3 regions of the Vannielia litorea genome follow, and region 3 is predicted to be linked to each of the others. Evidence: riboswitches for the same ligand, from Rfam matches in the RefSeq annotation. Region 3 holds a riboswitch; each other region holds the start of a gene.
The links. Region 3 has a riboswitch for cobalamin ahead of KUV38_RS09310 (aromatic ring-hydroxylating oxygenase subunit alpha). Riboswitches for the same ligand answer to the same signal wherever they lie in the genome.
Positions count from the first base shown of each region.

Region 1: another riboswitch for cobalamin. It lies ahead of KUV38_RS12265 (hypothetical protein); the one in region 3 lies ahead of KUV38_RS09310 (aromatic ring-hydroxylating oxygenase subunit alpha).
Region 2: another riboswitch for cobalamin. It lies ahead of KUV38_RS18750 (TonB-dependent receptor plug domain-containing protein); the one in region 3 lies ahead of KUV38_RS09310 (aromatic ring-hydroxylating oxygenase subunit alpha).

Region 1 is NZ_JAHVJR010000001.1:2,513,050-2,517,884, forward strand. Features, by position in the region: gene KUV38_RS12255 (acyl-CoA synthetase) at 1-1,467, opposite strand, end outside; gene KUV38_RS12260 (homocysteine S-methyltransferase family protein) at 1,701-2,750, opposite strand; gene KUV38_RS12265 (hypothetical protein) at 2,885-3,196, opposite strand; cobalamin riboswitch at 3,320-3,525, opposite strand; gene KUV38_RS12270 (ABC transporter transmembrane domain-containing protein) at 3,591-4,835, opposite strand, start outside.
Region 2 is NZ_JAHVJR010000003.1:62,676-67,510, forward strand. Features, by position in the region: gene rpsU (30S ribosomal protein S21) at 1-5, shown strand, start outside; gene KUV38_RS18740 (GNAT family N-acetyltransferase) at 240-911, shown strand; gene nhaA (Na+/H+ antiporter NhaA) at 1,010-2,236, shown strand; cobalamin riboswitch at 2,339-2,543, shown strand; gene KUV38_RS18750 (TonB-dependent receptor plug domain-containing protein) at 2,671-4,497, shown strand; gene KUV38_RS18755 (ABC transporter substrate-binding protein) at 4,541-4,835, shown strand, end outside.
Region 3 is NZ_JAHVJR010000001.1:1,880,088-1,884,922, forward strand. Features, by position in the region: gene KUV38_RS09305 (hybrid-cluster NAD(P)-dependent oxidoreductase) at 1-295, opposite strand, end outside; gene KUV38_RS09310 (aromatic ring-hydroxylating oxygenase subunit alpha) at 301-1,530, opposite strand; cobalamin riboswitch at 1,646-1,847, opposite strand; cobalamin riboswitch at 1,977-2,171, shown strand; gene nrdH (glutaredoxin-like protein NrdH) at 2,272-2,493, shown strand; gene nrdI (class Ib ribonucleoside-diphosphate reductase assembly flavoprotein NrdI) at 2,498-2,926, shown strand; gene nrdE (class 1b ribonucleoside-diphosphate reductase subunit alpha) at 2,908-4,835, shown strand, end outside.

The DNA of each region.
Region 1 (4,835 bases), 630 kb from region 3:
CGCGAGCGCATCTTCGATTTCCGCCGGGTCGATGTTGTGGCCGCCGCGAATGATCAGGTCTTTCGCGCGGCCGGTGATCCAGAGGTAGCCATCGGCGTCGATCCGGCCAAGATCGCCGGTGCGGAGATAGACATCATGGTGGAAGAGTTTGTGGTTCTTGTCCTCCTCCGTGTAGGTCGAGCCGGGGAAGACGCCGGGGGAGGAAACGCAGATCTCGCCCACCTCGTCAGTGCTGCATTCGGTCGGGCCATCCGGGCCATCACGCAGGATCTTCACCTCGGTATAGGGGAAGGGCAGGCCCACGGAGCCGATCTTCTTTTCGCCCGAGGGCGGGTTGCAGGCGACGAGGCAGGTACATTCGGTGAGGCCGTAGCCCTCGACCACCTCGACCCCGGTTGCCTTCTCGAAGCGGTTGAACAGCTCAACGGGCAGCGGGGAGGAGCCGGAGAAGGCGGTTTTGACGCTGCTCACATCGGCATTCACCGGGCGCTGCATCAGCGCCGAGAGCGCGGTGGGCACGGTGATGATGAAGCTCACCTTCCAGCGTTCAATCAGCTTCCAGAAATTGTCGAACACACCATCGCCACGGTATCCGGCGGGCGTGGGGAAGATCACATGCATGCCGCTGGCGATGGCGGCCATGAAGATCACGTGACAAGCGAATACGTGGAAGAGCGGGAGCGGGCAGATCACGTTGTCCTGCTCGGTGAAGAGCAGCTCATGGCCGATCCAGCCGTTGTAGACCATCCCCGAGACCTTGTGCTGTGCCACCTTGGGCATGCCGGTGGTGCCGCCGGTGTGGAAGTAGGCCGCCACGCGGTCTTCCTTGGGGTCGTCGAAGGTGAGGGCATCCGAAGGATGCTTGGCCAGCTCGGCGTTGAAGTCGAGCACCTTGGCGTGGTGGACGGTCTCGGTCTTGGGGCGGATGAATGGGATGATGAACTTCTTCAGGCCGGTGACGTAGCGCAGCAGGTCGATCTCGAGCACATGGGTGACGTTCGGCGCGTGCTTCACCGCCTCGGCGGCCTTCTGGGCCACATCGGACTTGGGGAAGCTCTTCATCGTCACCAGCACCTTGGCGCCGGTCTGGCGCAGGATGGCCGAGATATGGTCGGGCTCGAGCAGCGGGTTGATCGGGTTCACGATGCCCGCGACCGCGCCGCCGAGGAGGGTCACGACGGTCTCGTTGGCGTTGGGCAGCAGGTAGGCGACCGTATCGGTCGGGCCAACGCCGAGGGAGCGGAAGAGGTTGGCCGCCTGGGTCGTTTTGGCGTGCAGCTCGTTCCAGGTGAGGGTCTCGGCATGGGCGCCGGGATCGGAGAAGATCTGGTAGCTCAGGGCAGGACGGGCGCCGTGGTTGGCCTTAGTCTTCGAGATGAAGTCATAGATCGTGGTCGGCATGCCGCGCTCTTCCCAGGTCATCTGGTTCTCGATCGCGCGCAGGTCCGCAGTGCTCTGAAAGCTCATGGTCATTCCTCCCCTTGGCCACGGGCCGCTCTCATGGCGGCTCCGCGACGTGTTGGGAGATAGTGAGCGAGAGCCGCGCGGGGATCAAGCGGCATGGGGCTGTGACGTGGGGTTGCGAAGCGGCAGGGGCGCCGTAGTGCCGTGCGCAAGCCCGAGAACCGGGCGCGTTGAACAGCACCACCGGCCCGATGGGGTGAAGGCGCCCGGCGGGATTGCCCGCCGGGCGCCGGGGCTCAGGCGGTTTCGCCCAGCGCCTTGATGTGCTCCGGCAGCCGCGCGTTGCTGCCGTACATGAAGTGGTTCTCCATCCGCTCCGAGAAGCGGCTGGCCTCTGTCACCCGACCCACGGCCTCGGCCACCTCGCGGATCAGCATGGGGTTCGCGCCGCAGCAGACGCCGAGGTAGTTCACCCCGAGTTCCTGCGCCTGCCGCGCGAAGGCGCCGACCTCGTAGCGGTTGCAGAACATCGGATCGAGCGCGGTCGGGAAGGCCCGCCCATGCGGCGCCGGGCAGGTGCAGCCGCTGTCATCACTGAGGTTGAAGAAGGTCGGCTCCGCCTCGGTGGTCCGATAGGGAATCGGCAGCGCGCCCACATGGCACGACACCGCCGCCCGCACGGCCCGTAGCCAGGGCATCATCGTTTCCGGCCCGCGGAAGCAGTTGAGACCGACCACATCGGCCCCGCCCTGCTCCAGCGCCTGACAGGTTTCGACGATGCCACGACCGTCGCGCATCTCTTCGCCCGCCATCGGGGCCAGCGTCAGCACCACCGGCAGGCCGGAGGCCTTGGCGACATCCAGCGCGCAGAGCGCCTCCCCGGCGTAGTAGAAGGTCTCGCCGATGATCATGTCGGCGCCCTCCTCGACGGCCCAGCCGACCATCTCCTCGAACATCGCACGCACCTCGGCCTGCCGCGCCGGATCGTCCGGTGCCCAGATGTTGGTGTTGGAGATGTTGCCCGCCATCAGGTTGCCGGGCCGCTCGTTGGCCACCTCGCGGGCGATCCGCAGCGCTGCCCTGTTCAGCGGCTCAAGCAGATCCTCCTTGCCGATCACGCGCATCTTTTCGCGGTGGCCGTTGTAGGTGAAGGCCTCGACGATATCGCTGCCCGCGCGCTGGAAATCCACGTGCAACGCGCGCAGGGCATCGGGATGTTCGAGCGCCACCTCGGGCACGAACTCGCCGGCGCTGAGATAGCCCCGCCGCTCCAGCTCGAAGAGGAAGCCTTCGGCGCAGATTACCGGCCCTTCGTCGAGCCGTTTTGTCAGTTGGTTCTCACTCATGGATCAGTCCTTTCCTGTCGATCCGTCCGTGACCATCGTTGGGAACGCCGAGCCTCGCGGGTCCGCCTGGGCGGCCCGCTGCAATGGTCCTCGGCCTGACCGCGCGGGTGCCGCGCGGCCGGGTTCGCAAGATGTCAGAGAGGCATTCGCAAGCTGCGTTTGGCCGCCGCCCCGCCGCGCCGCCGCTGTGCCGGCATCGCCAGCGACAGCGGGGCAATCGGCCCGCAGAGCGAGGCCGTCAGCAGCGCGCAGAACTCCGCCAGCGCTGGCGAGCCTGCGGCGAAGGGCGTTGCCCGGGCGTGGGCCGCGCGCGCTGCGCTCGGGTAGTCCGCCGCGCCGGGCAGCCCCGCCAGCCATTGCATGAAGCCAAGTTGGCCAAGCTGCCGCGCCTCGTCTGGCGGCAGCGGGCCTATATCGAGTTGAATGATCGTCCGTTCCAGAAGCATCGCGCCCTCCGCGCAAGAAGGCGGGGGCTGGTGGCGGCTGGCGATGTGAAAGGCCTTGTTGGCTTCATCCCGTCTCTCCACCCCAGGGCACCCCGCCCGGGTCTCAAGGTGACTGCAACGCGTGGACCACGCGCTGGTGATGGCAGGTCTCCTGACTTGCGGGTCGTCACTTCCCCCGACCTTCCCGGGCCGTTGGCCCAGTGGTCATTTCGGGGGTCGCTCGCCGCTCACAGTTGCGGGGGCAGTCGCGGATTAGGGCTTTTCGCCCGCACCGCGTTCCCTTTTCAGCCGGCCTTTCGGGGCCGGACACCATCGGGGCGGAAGATGCGGGATGTGGCGGGCTGTGTCTAGCGGATTCGCGCGGGGGTTGTAGGGTGGCGCAACGCGTTGCGCCCTACTCCGCCGCCAGCCCCTCGGTGAACTGGAGTCGGGCCAAACGGGCGTAGAGGCCGCCCTGTGCCACGAGGCTGTCATGCGTGCCCGTCGCGACGATCTGGCCCTTTTCGAACACGAGGATGCGGTCGGCCTTTTTCACCGTGGCCAGCCGGTGGGCGACGATGAGCGTGGTGCGCTCGGCAGAAAGCGCCTCGACCGCCTGCTGCACCAGTTGCTCGCTCTCGGCATCAAGCGCCGAGGTGGCCTCGTCGAGCAGCAGCACCGGGGCGTCACGCAGGATGGCACGGGCAATGGCGATGCGCTGCTTTTGCCCGCCCGACAGCATCGCCCCGCGCTCGCCCACATAGGTCTCGTAGCCTTCGGGCAGCTCGGTGATGAACTCATGGGCGGCGGCGGCGCGGGCGGCGTCCTCGACCTCGGCCTGCGTCGCTTCAGGGCGGCCGAAACGGATGTTCTCGGTCACGGTGGCAGCAAAGATCACCGGGTCTTGCGGCACCAGCGCAAGTTGGGCGCGCAGGGCCTCACGGGTGGTGGCATCGAGCCGGGTGCCATCCAGCGTGATCTCGCCCGAGGCGGGATCGTAGAAGCGCAGGAGCAGCTGGAAGATCGTGGACTTGCCTGCACCGGAAGGGCCGACGAGGGCCACGGTCTCGCCCGGCTGAACATCGAAGCTGACGCCCGAGAGCGCGGCCTCGCCGGGGCGGGTGGGATAGTGGAACACCACGTCCTGAAAGCCGATGGCGCCCTTGGCCCGGCCGTCCAGCGCCAGCGGCTCTGCGGGGTCTCTCACCGTATCCTCGGCCACCAGCAGCTCGATCAGCCGCTCGGTCGCCCCTGCGGCGCGTTGCAGCTCGCCCCAGATTTCGGAAAGCGCCGCCACGGCCCCGGCCATGATGCCAGCGTAGATGACGAACTGGACTAGCTCGCCCGCGCTCATCACCCCGTCGCGCACGTCGCGCGCGCCGATCCAGAGCACGCCGAGGATACCGCAGAAGACCACGAAGATGATGATCGCCGTCATCGCCGCGCGCACCGTGATGCGGGATTTCGCACTCTCGAAGCTTTTTTCGGTGACACCGGAAAACTGCGCCTTGGAGGGCGCCTCATGGGTGAAGGCCTGCACTGTCTGCACCGCCAGCAACGCCTCGGATGCATTGCCGGAGGAGGCGGCGATCCAATCCTGGTTTTCGCGGGAGAGCGTGCGGAGGCGGCGGCCCAGAACGAGGATCGGAACGATCACCAC
Region 2 (4,835 bases), on a different contig from region 3:
TCTAAGCACCCATCGGCACACGAACGGCGAGGGCTCCGGCCCCCGCCTACGACGACCCCCGCGGCTCCGCCCGGGGGTTTGTTGTTTTTTGGGGTCAGGATGCGACCGCACCCCCCGATCCACCACAAGCCGTGCATCGCCGCCCCGGGGGGCGGGTCGGCGCTGCACGGCGCCTTCGGCTTGATTCCATGCGGGTGCTCCGCTCAAACGGTCTCCACAATCCCGCAGGAAGCTCCAGAATGCCCGACCACCCGCTCGACACCCCCGCCCGCGCCGCGCTTACCGGCCCCCACGCCCATCTCGCCCAGCGCCACGGCACCGCCCTGCGCTACGATCCCGGCCTCATCCCCTTCGCCGCCATCGACCCGGCCCACCCCGAAGACCTCACCACCCTCGCCGCCCCCGGCGAGCTGGCCGTCTTCCTGCAAACCGCCCCGGTCGCCGCCCTCCCCGGTTTCACCGAAGCCCTGCGCGCCGATGCCGTCCAGCTCACCAGCCAAACCCTGCCGCCCGCGCCGGACGACCCGCGCATCATCCCGCTCGGCCAGGCCGATGCTGCTGATATGCTGGCCCTCGCCGGGGCCACCAAGCCCGGCCCCTTCACCCTGCGCGCGCTGGAGCTGGGGCCGTTCTGGGGCATCCGCCACGAGGGCCGCCTCATTGCCATGGCCGGCACCCGCATGGCCGCACCCGGCTTCACCGAAATCTCCGGCGTCTGCACCGACCCCTCGGCGCGCGGGCAGGGCCTCGCCCGCCTGCTCTCGGCCCATGTCGCACATGCCATTGCGGTGACCGGCAACACGCCCTTCCTCCACGCCTTCGCGGCCAATCCGGCGGCAATCAAACTCTACGAGAGCCTCGGTTTCGCCATCCGCGCCGAGCTGGCCTGCGCGATCTTCCAGAAAACATGAGAAAAAAACTGCGACACCGCGCCTCACACGGTTGATCTGATCCGGCAGGGTTGCCATCTCGTTACGTAGGGAAGCTAAACGCGCAACAGGGACAGGGAATGCTCCGCAGAACACTCGATGAATTTTTCAGCTCCGATGCCGCCGGCGGTGTGGTGCTGATGCTCTCCGCCGTGGCCGCTCTCATGGTGGCCAACTCCTCGCTCAACCCTGAATACCAGGAATTTCTGGGCGCCTACATCGGCGTCACGGTGAACGGCGAGGGCATCGAGAAACCGGCGCTCCTGTGGATCAACGATGGCCTCATGGCCATTTTCTTCTTCCTCATCGGTCTCGAGCTGAAGCGCGAGCTGATGGAAGGCAAGCTGAAGAACCCCGCCGACGTGGTGCTGCCCGGCATGGCAGCGGTCGGCGGCATGGTGGTGCCTGCGGCAGTCTACGTGTTCTTCAACTGGGGCAACCCGGCCACCATCGGCGGCTGGGCCATTCCGGCGGCCACCGACATCGCCTTTGCGCTGGGCGTTCTGGCCCTGCTTGGCTCCCGCGTGCCCTCCTCCCTCAAGATCTTCCTGCTGACGCTGGCGATCCTCGATGACATGGGCGCCATCCTCATCATCGCCCTGTTCTACACCGCCAACCTTCAGGTTGATTACCTCTTCCTCGCCTGCATCCCGCTGGCGCTGATGATCTGGCGCAACCTGCGCGGGGCGCACCGCGTGGCCCCGATCCTGTTGCTCGGCGTGGTGATGTGGGTCTTCGTGCTCAAGTCCGGCGTGCACGCCACACTCGCCGGGGTGATCACCGCCTTCTGCATCCCGCTGAAGGACAAGTGGAACAAGTCGCCCCTGCACTCCATCGAGCACGGCCTCGCGCCCTACGTCCTCTACGTCATCGTGCCGCTCTTCGCCTTCGCAAATGCTGGCGTGGTGCTGCAGGGCATGTCGCTCTCGTCGCTGCTCGACCCTGTGCCGCTCGGCGTTGCGCTCGGCCTGATCGTCGGCAAGCAGGTGGGCGTCTTCGGCACCACATGGCTGATGGTCAAGACCGGGCTCGCCAAGCTGCCCTTCGGGGTCAACTGGATGCACATCTACGGCCTCGCCTGCCTCGCCGGGATCGGCTTCACCATGTCGCTCTTTATCGGCTCGCTATCCTTCTCGGATGCCGCCCTGATGAACGAGGTGCGCCTCGGCGTGCTGCTGGGCTCTGCCGTCTCGGCGGTGGTGGGCTTCCTCGTCCTGCGCGCGGCAACCAATGCCGGCAGCGGCGAAAAGGTCGAAGCGCTGAACCAGCCGGGCGCGGCAGAGCGGGCCGAGGCCGCGGCGGAGTAACCCGCGCTCAAGCCGTGCCGCGCCGCCCCGCACGGTGGCGCAGCACGGCCCCAGCCACCCAAAACCGTTAACAAATCCCTTGCGCGACTCCCCCGAGCCGCGCTAACCCGCCTCTGCTTCGGTTCGGGCGCAAGCCCGGAGCAAAAGGGAACGTGGTGCGGGGCAGAAGCCCCAAGGCCACGACTGCCCCCGCAACTGTAAGCGGAGAGCGAGGCCTGTGCGCCACTGGGGGAGCATCCCCCGGGAAGGCCGGCCAACTCGCGATGACCCGCAAGTCAGGAGACCTGCCGAGGCGATCACCCTGAACCCGTGCGGGGCGCACGGCGTGAGCGGTCAGTCCGTAGCGGTGACGAAAGCACCGTCCGCGGAACGCCTCGCATTCCAAAGACACCACGCCACAGCGGGCTCCGGCCCGACGCAGAAGGACTTTGGAGATGAACCGCCTCCTCGCCACCACCGCAGCCCTCGCGCTCTCCACCTCCGCGCTCTCCGCGCAGGAGAGCTACGACCTCGAAACCATCACCGTCACCGCCGACCTCTCCGACGGCACCGAAACCGACCGCACCGGCGCCACCGTCGAGGTGAGCACGCGGGAGGAGTTGGAAGCGGCAGGCGATGATGACCTTGCCACCTACCTCTCCCGCCAGCCGGGCCTTTCGCTGGCCGCATCGGGCGGGCCGGGCAGCCTCGCAGACATCCGGATGCGCGGCCTGCACCAGAAATACGTGAAGGTGCAGATCGACGGCATCGATGTGCTCGATCCGTCCTCTCCCTCCCCCTCCTACGACTTCGGCCTGATGGGCGTCTCCGGCCTCGGCCGCATCGAGGTGCTGAAGGGCTCGCAATCGGCCCAATACGGCTCCTCCGCCGTGGCCGGGGTGATCTCGCTCCAAAGCCGCCGCGCCACCGAAGAGGGCACCCACGTCTATCTGTCCGGTGAAATCGGCAGCTACGACAGCTTCGGCCTCGCCGCTACCGTCACAAGCCTCGGCGAGCGGCACAACTTCGCCGTCACGCTTGAACGCCTCGAGTTCGGCGGGTTCTCGTCTGCCGATGAAGAGGACGGCAACACTGAAGCCGATGGTTTCTCGTCGGTCCGGCTCTCGTTCAACGGCGAATACGCCCTGACCGACGCCCTCTCCATCGGGCTGTCCGGCTTTACCGAAAAGAGCACCGTCGCCATCGACGGCGGCTTTCCCTTCGGTGATACCGCCGAAGAGACAGATGGCACCTCGAACGGCTTGCGCGCCTTCGCCCGCTACGACGCCGGGGCCATCACCCATCAGTTCGAGGCCACCTATTACGACATTGAGCGCGACTATGCCGTGTCGGGCAACCGCTACGAAGGCGAGCGCCACGGGCTGCGCTACCTCGGCCAAGCCACGCTGTCGCCCTCGGTCCAGCTGAACTTCGGTGCCGACTACACGGAAGAAGACTTCACCTCCGCCACCTTCATCACCGCCACCGGCAAGCAGAACACCACAGGCGTCTTTGCCGAGGTCAACTGGGCCGCATCCAGCGAGCTCGATGTGTCGGCCGCCCTGCGCCACGATGCCCACAACCGCTTTGGTGGGCACACCACCGGTCGTCTGGCACTGGCCTGGCGCCCGCAGGAGGATCTGATCGTGCGGGCCGCACTGGCAACCGGCTTCCGCGCCCCCTCGCTTTATGAGCTCTACGCACCGATCTACGGTAACGACACCCTGACGCCCGAAACCTCGCGCAGCGCCGAGCTGGGCATCGAAAAGCGGCTTGGCGGCGACGATTTCGTCAAGGCCACGCTGTTCTACACAGAGGTCGATGACATGATCGGCTCCGATGCATTCTTCGTCTACACGCAGGTGCCCGGCACCTCTGTGAGCAAGGGGATCGAGCTGTCGGGCCGCAAGGCTCTGTCCGACAAGGTGTCGCTCTTCGGAAACTACACCTACACCGAAAGTGTGGATGAGAACGACCTGCGCGAATTGCGCGTGCCGCGTCACAACCTCGTCCTCGGTCTCGAGGCCGAGATCGCACCGCGCTGGAACGTCATCGGTGAACTCCAGCACGTTGCCGACACGCTCGACGTCGACGCGCAGACCTTCGCCACCATCGAGGGCGATGACTACACGGTCGTCAATGCGATGGTCACCTACGACGTGAGCGACAGTGCCGAAGCCTACTTCCGGATCGAGAACATCGGCGATGTCGAATACCAAACCGTCAACGGTTACGGCCAGTCCGACCGCGCCTTCTACCTCGGCCTCCGTGCCAAGTTCTAAGCACCTCGCCAGTGCGCTCGCGCTCTGGCTGGCGGGGGCCGTCATGGCCCTCGCCGCACCGCCCGAGCGGGTGGTGTCGATCAACCTCTGCACCGACCAGTTGGCCCTCGCCCTCGCCGCGCCGGGCCAACTCGTGTCGGTCACCCGCATGCTCCAGCGCGATGAGGAGGCAATGGCCGAGGCCGCCCGCGCCCTGCCGGGCAATTCCGCCCGCGCCGAAGAGGTCTACCTGCTCGCGCCCGATCTGGTGCTGGCAGGCAGCTTCACCGCGCCCGATACCCTTCGCATGCTCCAGCGCCTCGGCCTGACGGTCGAGGTATTCACCCCCGCCGAAACTC
Region 3 (4,835 bases):
GGTGATCGAGCATCCAGCGGGTGCCGATGCTGCCTTCCTGCGCTTTCACCGTGACCGAGATCGACCGGGGCCGGGAGGGCGAGGAGGAAATGGTATAGGTGCGGTGCACCAAGCCCTGCGGCGTGGGCAGCTCAAGGGTGATGAACTGGCCCGGCAGATAGTCGAAAATCGCCCCCGAAGGCGCGCGGAAGGCAAAGCTTGCGGTGTTGGGCACCTCGGGGATGACGGCCACGCATTCGAGCGGCTCGCTGTCTTTCCAGATGCTCTGGCCGGTGATCGGGGTCAGGTCGTTCATGCGCCCTACTCCGCCGCCACGCGCAGCGGTGGCAGGGCGCGGGCCAGCGTGGCGCAATACCACGCGACGAACTGGATCACCCCGTCTTCCTGCACCGCCGAATAGGGCCCCGGCTCATAGACCGGCGAGTTGATGCCACGCTGGTTGTTCTCGACCACTTCGCGGTCTTCGTCGTTGGTGTGGGTCCAGACCTCGGTAAGGCGCTTGAGGTCGTAATCCACGCCTTCGACCGCGTCCTTGTGGACCAGCCATGTTGTGGTGACACGGGTCTCCATCGGCGAGATCGGGGTCACGCGGAAGGTGATGGAGTGGTCGCTCAGAAAATGGTTCCAGGTGGTGGGGTAGCTGAAAAGCAGCAGCGTACCCGCATCCCGCGCCGGGATGTGGCCGAGCCGCTTGGTTACGGCGATCTTGCCGTCCATCGTGTAGCTCTCCGCCCCTTCGAGCAGCGGCATCCGCGCAACACGGTAGGTGCCCTGCGGGTCAAGGAAGAAACGCGATGGCGCGCCCATGCCCTCCAGCCGCGCGAAATGCGCCTCGACGGGGGCCGGACAGCTGCCATCGGCCGCCACGCCACCAATCACCGGGTCTTCGGGGAAGGTCCGGCAGAGCGAGGGGTGGTTGCCCGCGCAGTGGTAGCATTCGCGGTTGTTCTCCCAGACCAGCTTCCAGTTGCCGTTCTCGATGATCGAGCTCTGGTGCGCGACCTTGGCGTTGCCCAGATCGTGGGGTGCCAGATAGGGGCCGACCTTGGCGGCGAAGGCCTCGAAATCGGGCGCCTCCTCGGCAAGACAGATGTAGATCAGCCCGGCGAGGTTGCGGCAGTGGACTGGCTTCAGCCCATGCTGGCTGGCGTCGAAATCCGGCCCCATGTCGCGCGCCCAGAGCAGGCGGCCATCGAGCTCGTAGGTCCACTGGTGGTAGGGGCAGACCAGCTTGGGCCCTACCCCGCGCTCGTGCTTGCAGAGCACCGAGCCACGGTGACGGCAGGTGTTGTGGAAGGCCCGGATCTCGCCATCGGCGCCGCGCACCAGCACCACGTTGTAAGCGCCGATCTGCTGGGTCACGTAGCTGCCGGTTTTCTCCAGCTCGCAGGCTGGGATCGCGAAGAGCCACTCGCGGTAGAAGATGGTCTCCATATCCGTGCGGAAGATGCCCGGGTCGGTATAGAACGGCTGCTCCAGCGCATGGCCGGGCCGGTGCCGGGCAAGCAGCTCGTGGATCGCTTGGCTCATCTCTCAGGTCTCCGGCCGCGCGCTGCGGGCCCGTTGGGGCGGAGGGCAGACAGGAGCCGTTTCAGGCGCGGCGGGGAGGAGCCGACCCGTCAGGCGCCATGACCGCCACCCGCGGTTCGACGTGTTCCACAAGGGCTGGTTTCCGGACTTGGCCGTGGCCCTTGCGGGGCCGAAGCGCGGCACCTTCCCGGGCTCCTCCCGCCCAGTGGCCTTGCCACGCCCCATCACGGCTTTACCGTTGCGGGGGCAGTGCCGGAGTTGCACCGGCTTCCCAATTCTCGAGCCTGTCGGCCCGCACCCTGTAGCTCCGTGATACGCGCAGAGGGGCCGCCGGGATACACGGTTTGCGACGCAGCGCGCGGTGAAAAAGACACGCCCCGAAATTCATCCACAGAATAATCGCGCTGAGCACACCACTAGATGTTGACACCCCTCTGCCCTGCCGCCCAATATGGTGGAGCTTTGGTTCCCCCGGGAAGACTCGGGGGCGAAGAGGGAAGCCGGTGTAAATCCGGCACTGCCCCCGCAACTGTAAGCGGCGAGTCGCGGTTCAAATCCACTGGTGAATCAACACCGGGAAGGCGAACCACCGGCGCTCGAGCCGCAAAGTCAGGAGACCTGCCAGAGCATGAACGACGACCGCGGCGGAGGGCCCGGGCGCGCAGGCGGGCATCAGGCAGAGCCCCGTCTCCGTGTCCCCACCGCCGGAAAAAATCAGGCAAGACCCAAGGGGACAAAAACATGACCATCACCGTCTATTCCAAACCCGCCTGCGTGCAGTGCACCGCAACCACCCGCGCCCTCGAGGCCCGCGGCCTGCCGTTTGACGTGATCGACCTCACCGAGGACGAAACCGCGATGGAGATGGTGCAGGGCCTCGGCTACCGGCAGGCTCCCGTCGTCGTTGCCGGTGACGACCACTGGGCCGGGTTCCGCCCCGACATGATCGGCCGGCTCTCCTGAGCCGATGAGCGCGGCGCGGGGGCATCTGGTTTACTTCTCCAGCGGGTCGGGCAACACCGCCCGTCTGGTGGAGAAGCTGGACCTCCCCGCCACCCGCCTGCCGATGAGCGCGACGGCACCGGTGCCACAGGTCACCGCGCCCTTCGTGCTCATCACCCCGACCTATGCCGACGGCGAAGGCCGGGGCGCGGTGGCCAAGCCGGTCATCGCCTTCTTGAACCGGGCTGAGAACCGGGCGCTCCTGCGCGGCGTGATCGCCGGGGGCAACCGCAATTTCGGCGCCACCTTCGCCCGCGCGGGCGGGGTGATTGCCGCCAAGTGCAACGTGCCGCTGCTCTACCGTTTCGAGCTGGCAGGCACCGAAACCGACATCGCCCGCATCCGCGCCGGGCTCGACACATTCTGGGGAACACAATGCTTGACGCCAGCCTGACGCAGGGCCTCGACTACCACGCGCTGAACGCGATGCTGAACCTCTACGACGCCGAGGGAAAGATCCAGTTCGAGGCCGACAAGATGGCCGCGCGGCAGTACTTCCTGCAGCACGTCAACCAGAACACGGTGTTCTTCCACTCGCTTGACGAGAAGCTCGGCTACCTCGTGGACGAGGGCTATTACGAGCCGCAGGTGCTGGACCAGTACTCCAAGAACTTCCAGCGGGCGATCTGGGATGCGGCCTACGGAAAGAAGTTCCGCTTTCCGACCTTCCTCGGCGCCTTCAAGTATTACACCTCCTACACGCTGAAAACGCGGGACGGGCAGCGTTACCTCGAGCGTTACGAGGACCGGGTGGTGATGAACGCGCTCGCGCTGGCGCGCGGTGAGGAGGCGCTGGCCATGCAGCTGATGGAAGAGATCCTCTCCGGCCGCTTCCAGCCCGCGACGCCCACCTTCCTGAACGCCGGCAAGAAGGCGCGGGGCGAGTTCGTTTCGTGCTTCCTGCTGCGGCTAGAAGACAACATGGAGAGCATCGGGCGCGGCATCAACTCGGCGCTTCAACTGAGCAAGCGTGGCGGCGGCGTCGCCCTGATGCTGACCAACATCCGCGAGCACGGTGCGCCGATCAAAGGGATCGAGAACCAGTCTTCCGGCGTGATCCCGGTGATGAAGCTGCTGGAGGATTCCTTCAGCTATGCCAATCAGCTGGGCGCGCGGCAGGGGGCGGGGGCGGTGTATCTGAACGCGCACCACCCCGATATTTTGCGCTTTCTCGACACCAAGCGCGAGAACGCCGACGAGAAGATCCGCATCAAGACGCTGAGCCTTGGCGTGGTGATCCCCGATGTGACCTTCGAGCTGGCGAAGAAAAACGAGGACATGTACCTCTTCTCGCCCCATGACGTTGAAAAGGTCTATGGCTGCGCCTTCTCGGAGATTTCTGTCACCGAGAAATACGACGAGATGGTCGACAACCCGAAGATCCGGAAGAAGAAGATCAACGCCCGCGCCTTCTTCCAAACGCTGGCCGAGATCCAGTTTGAGAGCGGCTATCCCTACATCATGTTCGAGGACACGGTGAACAAGGCCAACCCGATCGCGGGCCGCATCGCCATGTCGAACCTCTGCTCCGAGATCCTTCAGGTCAACGAACCCTCGGCGTTCAATGACGATCTGAGCTATGCGCAGATGGGCACCGATATTTCCTGCAACCTCGGCAGCATGAACATCGCCCGCGCGATGGACGGCGGCGACCTTGGTGCCTCGGTCGGCACCGCGATCCGGGCGCTGAACGCGGTGAGCGAGATGTCGGCCATCGACTCCGTGCCCTCGATCCGCAAGGGCAATGACGAGGGCCATGCCATTGGCCTCGGCCAGATGAACCTGCACGGCTTCCTCGCCCGCGAGCGCATTCACTATGGCTCGCCCGAGGGGGTGGAGTTCACCTCCGTCTATTTTGCCGCCGTGCTCTATCATGCGCTCTCCGCCTCCTGCGCGTTGGCGCAAGAAAAGGGCAGCTGGTTCAAGGGGTTCGAAGCGTCAGCCTATGCCGATGGCAGCTTTTTTGACAAATACGTCAGCCGCACCTGGCGGCCCGAAAGCGCCGAGGTGAAGGCGCTGTTCAAGAAGTTCGGCATCACCCTGCCCACCAAGAAGGATTGGGCCGCGCTGAAGGCCGACGTGATGGAGCACGGGCTCTACAATCGCAACCTTCAGGCCGTGCCGCCCACCGGCTCGATCAGCTACATCAACTACGCCACTTCGTCGATCCACCCGATCACCGCCAAGGTGGAGATCCGCAAGGAGGGCAAGATCGGCCGTGTCTACTACCCCGCGCCCTACATGACCGGTGAGAACCTCGAGTTCTACCGCGACGCCTATGAGATCGGCCCCGAGGCGATTAT